Regions from separate parts of the Tumebacillus amylolyticus genome, predicted to be linked through region 3. Evidence: predicted binding sites of a transcription regulator. Region 3 holds the regulator's gene; each other region holds the start of a gene.
The links. Region 3 encodes LexA, which represses DNA repair genes until DNA is damaged. Its sites were predicted from a motif close to CGAACATATGTTCG; they were not measured.

Region 1: the regulator LexA is predicted to act here: its motif matches at 2,389-2,402, upstream of uvrB (excinuclease ABC subunit UvrB).
Region 2: the regulator LexA is predicted to act here: its motif matches at 2,208-2,221, upstream of JJB07_RS17825 (YhjD family protein).

Annotation. Positions count from the first base shown of each region.
Region 1 is NZ_JAEQNB010000002.1:613,798-618,581, forward strand. It holds gene uvrB (excinuclease ABC subunit UvrB) at 359-2,341, opposite strand; gene JJB07_RS09940 (flagellar motor protein MotB) at 2,450-3,265, opposite strand; gene JJB07_RS09945 (flagellar motor protein) at 3,249-4,043, opposite strand; gene JJB07_RS09950 (PDZ domain-containing protein) at 4,067-4,784, opposite strand, start outside.
Region 2 is NZ_JAEQNB010000006.1:29,660-34,443, forward strand. It holds gene JJB07_RS17810 (DUF3388 domain-containing protein) at 1-479, shown strand, start outside; gene JJB07_RS17815 (RodZ domain-containing protein) at 517-1,356, shown strand; gene JJB07_RS17820 (hypothetical protein) at 1,410-1,763, opposite strand; gene JJB07_RS17825 (YhjD family protein) at 1,760-2,116, opposite strand; gene JJB07_RS17830 (YajQ family cyclic di-GMP-binding protein) at 2,307-2,798, shown strand; gene rimO (30S ribosomal protein S12 methylthiotransferase RimO) at 2,931-4,277, shown strand; gene pgsA (CDP-diacylglycerol--glycerol-3-phosphate 3-phosphatidyltransferase) at 4,279-4,784, shown strand, end outside.
Region 3 is NZ_JAEQNB010000006.1:189,419-194,202, forward strand. It holds gene JJB07_RS18625 (serine hydrolase domain-containing protein) at 1-995, shown strand, start outside; gene nagA (N-acetylglucosamine-6-phosphate deacetylase) at 995-2,137, shown strand; gene lexA (transcriptional repressor LexA) at 2,271-2,897, opposite strand; gene JJB07_RS18640 (LysM peptidoglycan-binding domain-containing protein) at 3,149-4,324, shown strand; gene JJB07_RS18645 (glycosyl hydrolase family 18 protein) at 4,357-4,784, shown strand, end outside.

The sequences.
Region 1 (4,784 bases), on a different contig from region 3:
TTTAATTTTTCTGATTTGTTTCCGTGGTTTCAATTTACCACGTTTACACCTCCGCTTCAACCACAATAATAAAGTTTTTCAGTTAAAATTACCACTTTACTCAAATACGAAAGTATACTCAATTTCACATTGTAGCCGTTCTACTTGATGCCCAATCCACGCGCAACCCGATCTGGTTCCGACCCCGTGCAAAACTCACTTCGGCGTAGGGCTGATCCGTCATTCCCCTCTATTTCCTCCCTCTTTTTCCGTGTATGCCTCCACGAGACGTTTTGAGAGCGATTTTTTTCTATTGTCGAACAAAAAAAACCGACCCAGTCGTTCAATGGGTCGGTCTTCCAACGTTTACGTTTCAGGTTTACGAGGCTTTCAATTCCAAAATGATGTCGCGCAACTCGGCGGCACGTTCGAACTGCAACGCTTTGGCGGCGTCCTTCATTTCTTGTTCCAGCTTCAGGATCAGTTGCTCGCGGTCTTTTTTGGACATCTTGTCGACGCCTTTTTCGATGATGAACGATTCCTTCTCGGCGGTGGCGACCGCTTCGATGACGTCGCGGACTTTTTTGTTGACGGTGGTCGGGGTGATGCCGTGCTTCTCGTTGAACTCCATCTGGATCTTGCGACGGCGTTCCGTTTCTCGGATCGCGATGTCCATCGACTTGGTCATTTTGTCCGCGTACATGATGACTTCGCCGCCTGCGTTACGCGCGGCGCGACCGATGGTCTGGATCAGCGAGCGCTCGGCACGCAGGAAGCCCTCTTTGTCGGCGTCGAGGATCGTGACCAGCGAGACTTCCGGCAAGTCCAAGCCTTCGCGCAGCAAGTTGATCCCGATCAGCACGTCGAATACACCCAGACGCAGGTCGCGCAAGATCATCATCCGCTCAATCGTCTTGATATCGGAGTGCAGATAGCGCACTTTGATCCCCAATTCCTTGAGGTAGTCGGTGAGGTCCTCGGCCATTTTTTTCGTGAGGGTGGTGACGAGGACGCGCTCGTCTTTGGCGATGCGCTTGTTGATCTCGCCGACCATGTCGTCGATCTGGCCTTTGATCGGGCGCACGTGGATCACCGGGTCGAGCAAGCCTGTCGGACGGATGATCTGCTCGACCACTTGGGTGCTGTGGTCCGCTTCGTAGGCGCTCGGTGTCGCCGATACGTAGATCGCTTGGTTGACTTTGTTCTCGAACTCCTCGAACTTCATCGGGCGGTTGTCTTTCGCCGACGGCAGACGGAAGCCGTGGTCGACCAGCATGTTTTTGCGCGCTTGGTCCCCGTTGAACATGCCGCCGATCTGCGGGATCGTGACATGCGACTCGTCGATGATCAGCAAGTAGTCTTCCGGGAAAAAGTCGAACAGCGTGTGCGGCGCACTGCCCGGCGGACGACCCTCCATGTGGCGCGAGTAGTTCTCGATGCCGGAGCAGAACCCGATCTCCAGCATCATCTCGATGTCGTAGTTCGTGCGCTGTTCCAACCGCTGGGCTTCCAGCAGCTTCCCGGCATCGCGCAACGCGGTCAGTTGGGCTTCCAACTCCTCGCGAATCTCTGCGACGGCGCGTTGCAAATTGTCACCGGACGTGACAAAGTGAGACGCCGGATAGATCGAGACGTGGTTGCGCGTGCCGAGAATTTCGCCGGTCACGGTATCCACTTCGGTGATGCGGTCGATCTCGTCGCCGAAAAATTCCACGCGCACGGCCTGCTCCGAGCGCGACACGGGGAAGATCTCCACCACGTCTCCGCGCACACGGAACGTCCCGCGTTGGAAGTTGATGTCGTTGCGCTCGTACTGCATGTCGACGAGCTTGCGCAGCACTTCGTCGCGCGGCTTCTCCATGCCCGGTCGCAAGGACAGGACGAATTTGCCGTACTCTTCCGGCGAACCCAAGCCGTAAATGGAAGAGACGGAAGCCACGACGATGACATCTCGGCGCTCCAACAGGGCCATCGTGGCGCTGTGGCGCAGTTTGTCGATCTCGTCGTTGATCTTCGCATCCTTCTCAATAAAAGTATCGGAAGACGGGATGTACGCTTCCGGTTGGTAGTAGTCGTAGTAGGAAACAAAATACTCCACAGCGTTGTCCGGGAAAAACTCCTTGAACTCTGCGTGCAATTGCGCCGCGAGAGTTTTGTTGTGCGCCATGATCAGGGTCGGTCTGTTCACTTGCGAGATGACGTTGGCCATCGTGAATGTCTTGCCCGTACCGGTCGCACCGAGCAAGGTCTGGTGTTTGCTCCCGGACTTCAGCCCTTCCACAAGTTGTGCAATGGCTTTCGGTTGGTCCCCGCGCGGTTCGTATTCGGATGCCAGTTTGAATTGAATGTTCTCACGTTCCATCGAAGAAGGCACCTCCATTTCTATCAAGTTCCATTATACACGAAAACCGAACGTACATACGTAAAAAAGGTGAGAGCCGGGCTCTCACCTTTTTCCGAAACTGCGATTCTATTGTTGGATCGGTTGCGTCGTGCCTTCCGGGTCGAGCGGCGAGATCGAGTTCATCTGGTACTTGCGCATGACGATCAAGTTCACTCGACGGTTTTGCGCACGGTGCTCGTCCGAATCGTTCGCCACGAGCGGAACGGTGTCCGCATAGCCGACAGCATGCAAGCGTTCATGTTGAACGCCCGTGCCTTCGAAGAAATGCAGGACGTTGATCGCACGTTGCGAAGACAACTCCCAGTTCGACGGGAAGCGTCCGGAGGTCATCGGCACGTTGTCGGTGTGACCTTCGACGGCGATCTCGTTGGGCAGAATGCTCAAGAATTGCGACATCCCGCCGAGCAGTTTCTGCGCTTCCGGCTTGAGTTCCGCACGACCGGAGTCGTACAGCGCCGCATCGGAGAGCGTAATCTGCACACCCTTGGCATTCTCCAGCACGTTGATCTGACCGGCGAGGCCGTTGTCGTTGACGAACTTCTCGATTTGCTTTTTGAGGTCGTCGAGCTTTTGCTGCTCCTGTTCTTGCTGAGCCGCCGCTTTGGGGTCTTTGGTCGGTTGTTGGTTCGGAGTGTTCGATTCCGGACGACGCGAGACCAGACCGGTTTGCCCCATGTTCTGCAACTGAATTTGGTTGCTCGCTTTGAGGGCTTTGTTCAGCGACACCGAGAGCGAATCGAACTTCGATTGGTCGATGGACGACATGGCGTACATGATGACGAAGAAGATCATGAGCAAGGTGATCAAGTCGGAATAGGTGATCAGCCAGCGTTCATGGTTCTCGTGCGCGCCGCCGTGATTTTTCTTACGCCGACTCGACATTGGCTTCCCCTACCTCTGCCTTAGGATCACGCAGTTTCGGCGCCAAGAACGCCTTGAGTTTCTGTCCGAGGATGTTCGGGTTCTCGCCCGCTTGGATCGACAGGATGCCTTCGATCATCAGCTCGCGGATCAGAACTTCCTGTTTGGTGCGGTTTTTCAACTTGGTGCCGATCGGCAGGTAGATGACGTTCGCCGAGGCCACGCCGTACAAAGTAGCGATAAATGCAGTTGCGATCTGCGGGCCGAGGGAGTTGACGTCCGACAGGTTGCCAAGTACGTGGACGAGACCCATTACGGTCCCGATAATCCCCATCGTCGGTGCGAAACCGCCCGCTTGATCGAACGGTTGCGCGCCTTTTTCGTGACGGGATTCGATGAACGACAATTCGGTTTCCAACATGCTGCGCACGAGGTCCGGGTCGACGCCGTCGACGACGAGGCGAATGCCGTTTTTGAAGAATTCGTCGTCATAGGTCTCGATCTTCTCCTCGAGCGCGAGAATCCCTTCGCGACGGGCGGTGGTCGCCAGCGACACCAGTTCGGTGATCGTGTCCATCGGGTCTTTCGGTTTGTAGGTGAAGGCGACCTTGATGATCTTCGGAAGTTCCTTCAACTGTTCCATTGGCGTGGCCAACATGACCGCGCCGAACGTCCCGCCGAATACGATGAGAGCTGCGGTCGGAGATAACAGAGCACCCAGTTCCCCGCCCTCACCCATGAAGCCGCCTAACAGGCCCCCAATGCCGAGAATTAAACCAAGCAGTGTGGTAATGTCCATGACGAATCCTCCACTTTCTCTAGTTACGATTGTTCGTGATAGGTCGCATGCGCTCGCTTGCGTCCGCCGCCGAGCTTCTCCCAAAGCCATGCCCAGGGAGAGGCGGTGCCGAGGCGGACGAATTGCCGCGCATTGTCATCCGGCACGAGGATGACCCCCAGCATGTGGTGGTCGCCCGTATAGATCGCCGTGTTCGCAAATCGAACTTCGCCTTCGGGCGTTAACAGTTCGAGTTTGGCATACGCGGGATTCTGATTGAGTGCAAAGTGCAAATCATAAGGTGTATTCACCGGTGTTCCGTTGACTTTGAGGATCGTCTCGCCCGGCAGGAGACCCATTTCCAACGCCGGGCTCTTCGGCAAGATCGAGAGAATCTTCAGACCTTGCAGAGGTTTCACGTAGATCGGATGCCCGCTCTGTTCTCCGCGCATCTCCCAGAGGATCAGCAGTTCGTGCGCGATCGGGCAGAACAGCGCCGCGACCCAAGCCAGTGGCGAGAAATACGAACTCCCAATCGCCAGACACAGCAGCACGATGCTGTAGGCGACCAACCAACGCGCCGTGTGTGTGGAGGTCTGCTGCGGAGTCTTGGTCAGCGCCGCACCCGAGTACCCCAGAATGGCCGGCACCGGTACGATCTGCAAGCCCGCTCCAAGACCCAGGCCGCCCAAGGACATCAACGGCCACCACGAGGGCGTATGAAGCACGCTGTCCGGCACACCCGTTACGACGAACGCCGCC
Region 2 (4,784 bases), 160 kb from region 3:
AGACGTATAAATTTACGAGGGATCAACTTGGAATTCTTGTCGATTTTTTGGGGGAATTACTAAAAAAGGAAGGCAATCAGGTTATCGGAATCCGAGGGATGCCGCGCGTGGGGAAAACGGAGTCGATTGTCGCCGCGTCTGTCTACGCGAACAAGCGGTGGTCATTCGTTTCGTCGACCCTGTTGCGCCAGACGATCCGTACACGTCTGGACGAAGACGAGATGTTTGCTGACAACATGGTCTTCCTGTTGGATGGCATCGTGTCCACGCATCGGGCCAACGATCAGCATCGCTCTCTCGTCCGGGAGATCATGCGCTTGGAAGCGCCGAAGGTGATCGAACACCCGGATATCTTCGTCCGTGAGACGGAGTTTGGCTGGGAGCACTTCGACCGCATCATCGAATTGCGCAATACCCCCGACGAGGAGATCTCGTACCAGATGATTCAAACCGGATTCTCATCCTTCGATATCAGTTAAAACCGACAGCAGAGACTCTCGAAGGAGGTAGTGCAACGTGCAGGAACTCGGAACAGAAATCAAACAGGCGCGTGAGCAGAAGGGCTTGACGCTTGAACAGGTGCAACAGGACACCAAAATTCGCACCCGCTATCTGGAAGCGATTGAGCAGGGAGACCTGTCGGCCCTGCCGGGCCTCGTCTATGCTCGCGGATTCATCAAGAGCTATGCCGAATACTTGGGGATGAACGGACAGGAGCTTCTCGAGCGTCATAACCTCATTCAAACGTCGTCCGAGACAGCCCCCGTCGAATCCTTGCGACGTGCGGCCAAGAAATCGTCGACGGTCGAAGTGTCGAAGTCGTCGATTGGCAATTCGCGTCTGTTGCCGCAGATCGTGGCAGGCGTGGGCGTGCTGGCCGTGTTGGTGGCGGCGTATGTGTTGCTCGTGAAAAACGAAAGCCCGAAAGACACCGGGCAAGCGCAAACCCAAGCGACGGCGAATGCGCAAGACGTTACCCCCACGACGCAAGCCACTCCGACTCCGACTCCCGCACCGACCCCGGCGCCTCAACCGCAGCCCGAACCACCGAAACCGCAGGCGACCGTAACGCAGTCTGCCAAGGAAAGCAACCGCACGCTCTATGCGGTGGGCAATACTGACAACTTGTCTCTCGTGCTGACCGCGCAAGACAATTGTTGGATACAGGTGACGGCTGACGGCAAAGTGGTGGAGACCGGCATCGTCAAAGTGGGGGAGAGCCGTACGTGGACCGCGACGAAGGATATCGCCGTCCTCACCGGCAAGTCGAAGTTCATCACGCTCAAGATGAACGACCTGCCCGTCTCATTCGAACCGCAATTGCGCGGCTACACCTACGAGTTTCAGAAAAAATAAGCGCAACACACGAAGGTCAGGCCTCGGGCTCGTCTCGAGGCCGGGGCCTTTTTTCATGCATCCGATTTGGGGTCATCGGGACGTCGTAAGGTGCCAAAGTACCGAACTCCCCAATGAATTCCCAAAGAAGCGGTCTCTTCCGCAATCGTATCGAGAAGCAAGCCAAGACCTGACTTGTCCATGGTCTTGAAGATCGTTTCCAACGTATGGAACTCCTCCATCCCGACGACGACATAATCATCCTGTGCCAGATGCTCCAGCCAGAGTGCTCCCGGTGCATCTTGCCACAGTTCGCCATACGTCAGGCGGTACAACTCTCCAAGGTCTAAGGGTTGGCGAAGCGATTCGAAGTACATTGTCAATTGATAGAGGGCCCGTGCGAGCCGAAGTTCGCGTTTGCCGTTCATGCTCTGCCTCCTTCGAGAAGGGTTTTGAAGAGAATTTCAGATTCGGCGTGCAATGTTGCAAGTAAGAAACAGTGCTGGACCCGATAGCCGCGTTCCATATAGGCAATCGTGAAGTCCACGCTGTTTTTTTGTTGTTCAATGACGCGAACACTGTGGCGGCGCAAGAGACGCTTGTGTTCGGCGATTCGTGTGAGTAGCAGACCGTGCAAATTTTGCAGTCGTTCGATCAAACAAGATGACAACCCCAGGGGAGCGGACGCCAACAGGGCTAGATCAGCCTCGATCTGCTGACGCAACAGGTGCATGATCAGAACGGTCTTGACGACGCCAAGTGATGGGAATGATTCCGCCATCCCGCTTCCCTCCAAATTCAGACTCTTTGCAAGTGGGAACGAACGTTCTCAGAACAATTGTTCCCCAGTACATTTGTTCGTATTCTAAACCCGAACGTGTATTCGTGTAAAGAGCTATTTTGCAGGAAACACGTGGCACTGGTATAATGAGTGACAATACATAAGCAACAACAGACAGGAGGAGATATCGATGGCGAAGGACCCGTCCTTTGATATCGTCAGCGAGATCAACATGCAAGAAATGGACAACGCGGTGAACCAAGCGGTCAAGGAAATGATCGGCCGCTTTGATTTTAAAAACAGCAAGAGTTCCATTGAGCTGGGCGAGAAAGACATCACAATCGCAAGCGACGACGACTTCAAATTGAAGTCGGTGATCGACATCTTGGAAACCAAGATGATCAAGCGCGGCATCTCCTTGAAGTCGCTCGACTTCGGGAAAATCGAACCGGCGTCGGGCGGTACCGTGCGCCAAGTGGCGAAACTCAAGCAGGGCCTCGACCAAGACAACGCCAAGAAGATCATCAAACTCATCAAGGACTCCAAACTCAAAGTCCAAGCGTCCGTTCAAGGCGATCAAGTGCGCGTCACCGGCAAGAGCCGCGACGATCTGCAAGCTGTGATCCAACTGGTTCGAAACAGCGACTTGCCGATTGATCTGCAATTCACCAACTATCGCTGAGCAACACAAACAGGGCCCCGTCGACGGGGGACCCTGTTTGTTTTTTGACACCCATTCTTACATGGTTTATACTATTGACAGCATGTCTTAATAGGTCAGCGCCAGTAGGCGATAGATGGAGGATACAGCACTGTGACGCAAAAAACTGTACAAAAGATCCACTTTGTAACTCTTGGTTGTGAAAAAAATCTCGTAGACTCTGAAGTCATGATGGGGATTGTCCAAGGTCAGGACTACACGATTGTTGAAAACGCAGAAGACGCAGACGTCGTGGTCGTCAACACCTGTGGTTTTATCGACGATGCGAAGGCGGAGTCGGTTGAAACGATCTTGCAAATGGCGAACCTCAAAGAAACCGCCAACGTCAAATCCGTTCTCGTAGCAGGTTGCATGGCGCAGCGCTACAAAGACGAGTTGATGACGGAAATTCCGGAGATCGACGGCATCGTCGGCACGCAAGACTTCATTCAGATCACCGATTTGATCGAGGAATCGTTGACCGGTTCCCGTCCGCAGTTCTTCTCTGCGGGCAACCCGATCTACCTCTATGACGAGAACACCCCGCGCGTTCATACGTCGGGCAACATTTCGGCGTACATCAAGATTGCGGAAGGTTGCAACCATGCTTGCACGTTCTGCATCATCCCGACGATGCGCGGCAAATTGCGTTCGCGCCCGATTGAATCGATCGTCTCCGAAGCAGAACAACTGGTTGCGCAAGGCGTCAAGGAAATCATCTTGATCGCGCAAGACACCACCGACTACGGCATCGACATCTACAAACAACGCCGTCTGGCTGATCTGCTGGAAGCGTTGAACAATGTCGAAGGTCTGCACTGGGTTCGCCTGCACTACGCATACCCGGGCTTCTTCACCGATGAAGTCATCGATGCCATCGCTTCTTACGATCGTGTGGCGAAGTACATCGACATGCCGTTGCAACATTCCGAAGACCACATCTTGAAGTCGATGCAACGTCCGGGCCACCAAGCGGGCGTGCGCAAATTGGTCAAAAAAATCCGTGAGCGCGTGCCGAATGTTGCGCTGCGCACGTCGATTATCGTCGGGTTCCCGGGCGAGACCGATGAAGACTTTGAGAACCTCTGCAACTTTGTTCGCGAACTGGAATTTGATCACATCGGTGTGTTCACCTACTCGCCGGAGGAAGGGACGCCGTCTGCAGAATTTGCGGCTCAAGTCCCGGACGAAATCAAAGAGCGCCGCTCGAATATTTTGATGGAAGTAGCGCGCGAAGTGGCTGCAAGCCGTCAAGCTCGCCATGTCGGCGAAGTGCTCGACGTGTTGATTGAGAAGTTTGACGAGGAAGACCCTTCCGTCCGCGTCGGCCGTACTCAATTTGACGCCCGCGACATCGACGGTCTCGTCTTCGTGGCAAATTCCGACGCCAAAGTCGGGGATATGATCAAAGTTCGCGTCACGCACGCGTTCGATTTTGACCTCTCGGGGGAGGCTGTCTAGGGTGAAGTTCAATCTGGCTAATCGAATTACTTTAGCCAGGATCTCCTTGGTACCCATCGTGATGTTTTTCTTGTTGGTGCGCTTGGATCTCGGGAAGTTCACTTTCTTCGGGCATCTGACGTCCGTGACCGATCTGGTCGCCGCGTTGATCTTCATCATCGCGGCGGTCACCGACGGTCTCGACGGCTATATCGCGCGCAGTCGGAAAATGGTGACCAACTTCGGGAAGTTCCTGGACCCATTGGCTGATAAATTGTTGATCTCGGCTGTCTTGATCTCGCTCGTCGAGATGGGGCGCCTTGATGCATGGATTGCGATCGTGATCATCTCCCGCGAATTCGCTGTTACGGGCCTTCGTCTCGTTGCAGCAGCAAACGGTACGGTCATCGCCGCTTCCAACCTGGCGAAGTGGAAAACCACGTTGCAGATCATTGCGGTGGTCACACTGATCCTCGACAATTTTCCGTTTTACATCTTCAATTTCCGATTCGACTTGGTGATGGTGTA
Region 3 (4,784 bases):
TCAGCCGCGTAACCTCAGAAGGTTGCGAGGTTCTCGTGGAGGCGGCTCGCGGATATGCCGAGGTCACTCCACGGCGGAGGCCGATGACGGTCGATGCCGTTTTTGACATCGCGTCGTTGACCAAGGTCATCGCGACGCTTCCTGCCGTGTTGCGCTCCGTGCAAGAGGGGCGGTTGGAAGTAGACCGCCCGGTGTTGCCGGGGCACGGAATATCTGTACATCATCTGCTCACCCACACCTCGGGGCTTCCAGCATGGAAGCCCTTCTATTTATGGAGGCAGGGGAAAGCGGACTATCGCACGCGGATCGAGGCCGAGACTTTGGTGTACGAACCAGGGACTCGGGCCCTCTACTCCGATCTCGGCATGATCTTGCTCGGCTTCGTGTTGGAGGACATCTGGCAGAAACCGCTCGAGGATATCGCTCGCGAACAAGCGTTTGGAGTTCTGGGAATGGTAGACACAGGCTATCATCCAGCGGGAAAAAATGTCGTTGCCACTGAAGTGGGGAACGCCATCGAACGGACGATGTGCCGAGACTATGCGACAGACGCGGAGATCGAACGGTTCCCATGGCGGGCACAGACGATTTGCGGAGCGGTGAACGATGGCAATTGCCACTATGGACTGAGCGGAGTCAGCGGTCACGCCGGGTTGTTCTCAACGGTGGCGGACGTGGCCCGTTACGCGCAAATGTGGGCGGCAGGCGGGCGAGGGTTCCTCACGCCGGAGCTTGTGCAGTTGGCAACGACAAATCACACGGCAGGTTTGGGGCTGTCGAGAGGACTTGGCTGGGAGATGGGTGTCTGGGCAGGTGAGACATTTTTGCCGCATGTTTTCGGTCATACAGGGTTTACGGGTACGGCTGTCTGGGTAGATCCGGTGTCGGGTCTGGTGGTTGTCTCGTTGACCAATCGCTTGCATCCAACTCCGTCCGATCTCGCGGTTTGGCGGCGGAACCTGCATGCAGCCGTTTTTTCTGAGGAGGACTATTAATGAAGAAACACATCTTGCAAGGCCGAGCGCTGATCGAAGGGAAGTTCCACGACGATCAAGTGCTGGTCTGCGAAGACGGACGATTCACGTATGTCGGGCCGCTGCGTGACGGAGACGTGCCGGATGCCGTGTATGAGACGGGGATTCTCGTGCCGGGGTATCTGGACTTGCATGTGCATGGGGTGCATGGGTCGGACGTGATGGATGGAAGTTTGGAGGCTTTGGAGACGATCTCGCGAGGCTTGGCGACGTATGGCGTCACCGGGTTTCTCGCGACGACTTTGACCGGGGACTTGGAGCATCTCCTCAGCGTGCTCCGCACGTGTGCAGAATTTGCTCGTCGTGAACCGGTTGGGGCATCCTTGCTCGGGGTTCACTTGGAAGGGCCGTGGATCAACCTGCGTTACAAAGGCGCGCAAAACGAATCGCATGTCATTCGCCCGTTGTTGCGCGATGCACAGCGGCTGGTGGAAGCGGGGCAGGGGTTGCTGAAACTGGTGACTCTTGCGCCTGAACATCCGGAGGCGGCTGAGGTGATTGCGTACCTGAGCGAACAAGGCGTGCGGGTCTCCGTAGGACACTCCGATGCGACGTTCGATGAAGTAACAAGTGCGATGGCACACGGACTCCAACATGTGACGCACTGCTGCAATGCGATGCGCGGCTTGCATCATCGCGAGCCCGGCGTGGTCGGGGCCGCTCTGTACCATGATGACTTGACGACAGAGTTGATTGCGGACGGGGTACACGTGCATCCGGCGGTGATGAACATTCTCTACAAAGTCAAAGGACAAGAACGTCTCGTGCTGGTCAGTGACGGCATGCGTGCCGTCGGGATGGCGGACGGTGAATATGACCTTGGCGGACAGAATGTGTACATGGTCGGAGGTGAAGCCCGCTTGGTGGACGGAACATTGGCGGGCAGCACGTTGACACTCGATCGTGCGGTGCGCAACATGGTTGAACTCGGGCACGCTCCGCTGGAGAAAGCTGTGGCGATGGCTTCCACCACGCCTGCGGCGGTCCTTGGTTTGCAAGGGCGCAAAGGGGCACTCGCAGTTGGATACGACGCGGACTTTGTGTGGCTGGATGAGGCACGGCAAGCTCGAGCGACGTACATCGCAGGAGAACTTCGGGCGTAAAGAATAGCATCAGAAAAGGGGATTGTACGAGGTGTAGAGGAGAGGAACGCACCTCGGGAAAAGAACGGCCCTGTCGGCAAAGGCGACAGGGTCGTTTTTTCACGTATAGAGGGTAGTCGGGCGTAGGATGTGCTTAGTCGATGTGGCGGAAGATGCCGACGACTTTGCCCAAGATGGTGACGTTGTTGTAGCGCATCGGTTGAAGCGAGGGGTTCTCCGGTTGGAGGCGGATGTGATCGGCTTCCTTATAGAAGCGTTTGACGGTCGCTTCATCGTCTTCGGTCATTGCGACGACGATTTCACCGTTGTTTGCCGTCGCCTGTTGACGGACGATCACGAGGTCGCCGTCGAAGATCCCGGCGTCGATCATCGAATCTCCCGAGACATTCAGCAGGAACACGGACGAATCGCCGACGAACGAAGTCGGCAGCGGGAAGTAGTCCTCAACGTTCTCAATCGCAGTGATCGGCTGACCCGCTGTGACTTTCCCGATGATCGGAGCCATGACGGTCGAGTATTCGAAACGGCCGCTCTCTGTGTCTGCTTCCAGATCGAGCACTTCAATCGCGCGCGGTTTGGTGGGGTCGCGGCGGATCAGGCCTTTCTGCTCCAGACGAGCCAGATGTCCGTGTACAGTAGAACTCGAAGCCAAGCCGACCGCTTCGCCGATCTCCCGGACAGACGGCGGATATCCCTTGGCCCGCACTTCGTTCTTGATGAAATCCATGATTTCCTGTTGACGCTTAGACAGCTTCAGCATTGGCAGAACAACTCCTCATATCCAGTCGTGATGTATATCAATGGGAAAATATGTTCGATGTTAGTTTATAGCAGAAATTATACCACACACTGGTACTAGATACAAACATGAGTTCTTGTTTTTTCTTGACAAGAACAGATAGACGTCATTATGATAGAAACAGAACATATGTTCTTGTTCTTGGACGGCTTTCACATCGACCATCGCCTGCATAGGATAGTGTCGACAGAACACCAAGAACGGGGGTACGGATGATGGAGGGAACACGGGTCACCTTTGTCGTCGTCAAGGCAGGAGAGACATTGGATGATCTTGCAGCGCGCTATGGATGTACGGCGGAGGAGTTGCGCCGGCTCAACCCCGGAATGCAAGGGTTCGCGCAGGGCGACGTCGTGAAAGTCATGACGAGAGCGTGGGACCCTCGAGAACCGAAAGCCGGTCAGCAGTTTGTGCTGGGCTTTCATGCAGGGCCGATGGGCGTGAGTTTACCGGGCAGCCAGAACTCGTTTCATCAGCATGCCGGGCTCTTGTCGGCGATTGCGCCGTATTGGTTTGATCTGAACCTCGGCGCTGCCGGACAAATCAAGTCTCGCGTGACACCGGCGACGATCCGAACGTTGATCGGAGATGCACACGGGCGGGGTGTGAAGGTCTTGGCGTCCCTTCACAACACCGAAAAGCGGCCCGGAGCGTCGCGCACGCAGGTCTTGCACAGTGCCATCACGGCCAACCGGGCGATTTTGATCCGAAACATCCTGCACACGGTCGAAGAGTATGGTTTTGATGGTGTGAACCTCGACTTTGAACGTTTGAAACCGGGGGATACGGCGAATTACACGTCCTTCGTTCGCGAGTTGGCGGCACGTCTGCATGAGCAGGGGAAACTTCTCGTCGTCTGTGTGTTGGGCGATGCGCATCACCAGCCGTTTTCGATGGACTTCGACTATCCGGGTTTGGCGACGAGCGTCGACTATCTCGGGATTATGACCTACGACGAGCACAAAGCCAACCAAGGCACACCCGGCCCGGTCGCATCGATTCCCTGGGTGGAGCGTACGGTGCGGTTGGCGATCGACACGGGTGTCCCGTCTCGCAAGATCTTGTTAGGCATCGCGGCGTACGGCTATGACTGGACGGACAATCGTCCGGGCGCGCGGGCCCTGTCTTTTGAAGCGGTGCAACGTCTGCGCCGTCAACACAACGCGACCGCTCAGTTTCATCCCTCGTACCGCGTGCCGCATTTCGACTATACAGACGGGCGTGGGGAACTGCATCATGTCTGGTATGAGGACGCTCGCAGTCTGTCGCTGAAGCTCGACCTCGTGCGCAGGTTTCACCTTGGCGGTATCCTGCACTGGCGACTTGGATTGGAGGACCCGGCGTCATGGGGTCCGATCCGCGCGAAGTTGTCTCCCATTCAAAAGTAAATTCACGTACGTGGAACGGAGATCAAGAGGAGGTGGGGGTCATATCCACGACGCAGTTGCACTACGTGATCGTACGGGAGGGTGACACACTGTCATCTATCGCAAATCGTTATCGAACGACGACGGCGACCATCGCCCGGCTGAATCAGCTGTCCTTGGACACGGTGCTGACCCCCGGCCGAATCTTGCAAGTGCCAAAGCCCAAAGCTGTGGCCGAGCCGCCTGTGAAAGCGTCCCCAGTTCAACGGCCACGCATCCCGCGCTTTGCGTTTGCCGCCTATACAGCGGCAGAGGGTGTCTATCCCGGAAGTGAGCGGGCTTTGGTCAAGACCGGGGCAGACGGTTTGAGCGGAATCTTCCCACTTTGGTTCCAAGTCGCGCCGGATGAACCGTGGCGGTTGCAGTCTTACGCGGGAGAAGCACAGATTGAATCGGTGTTGCGCACAGCTCGTGAGCGCGG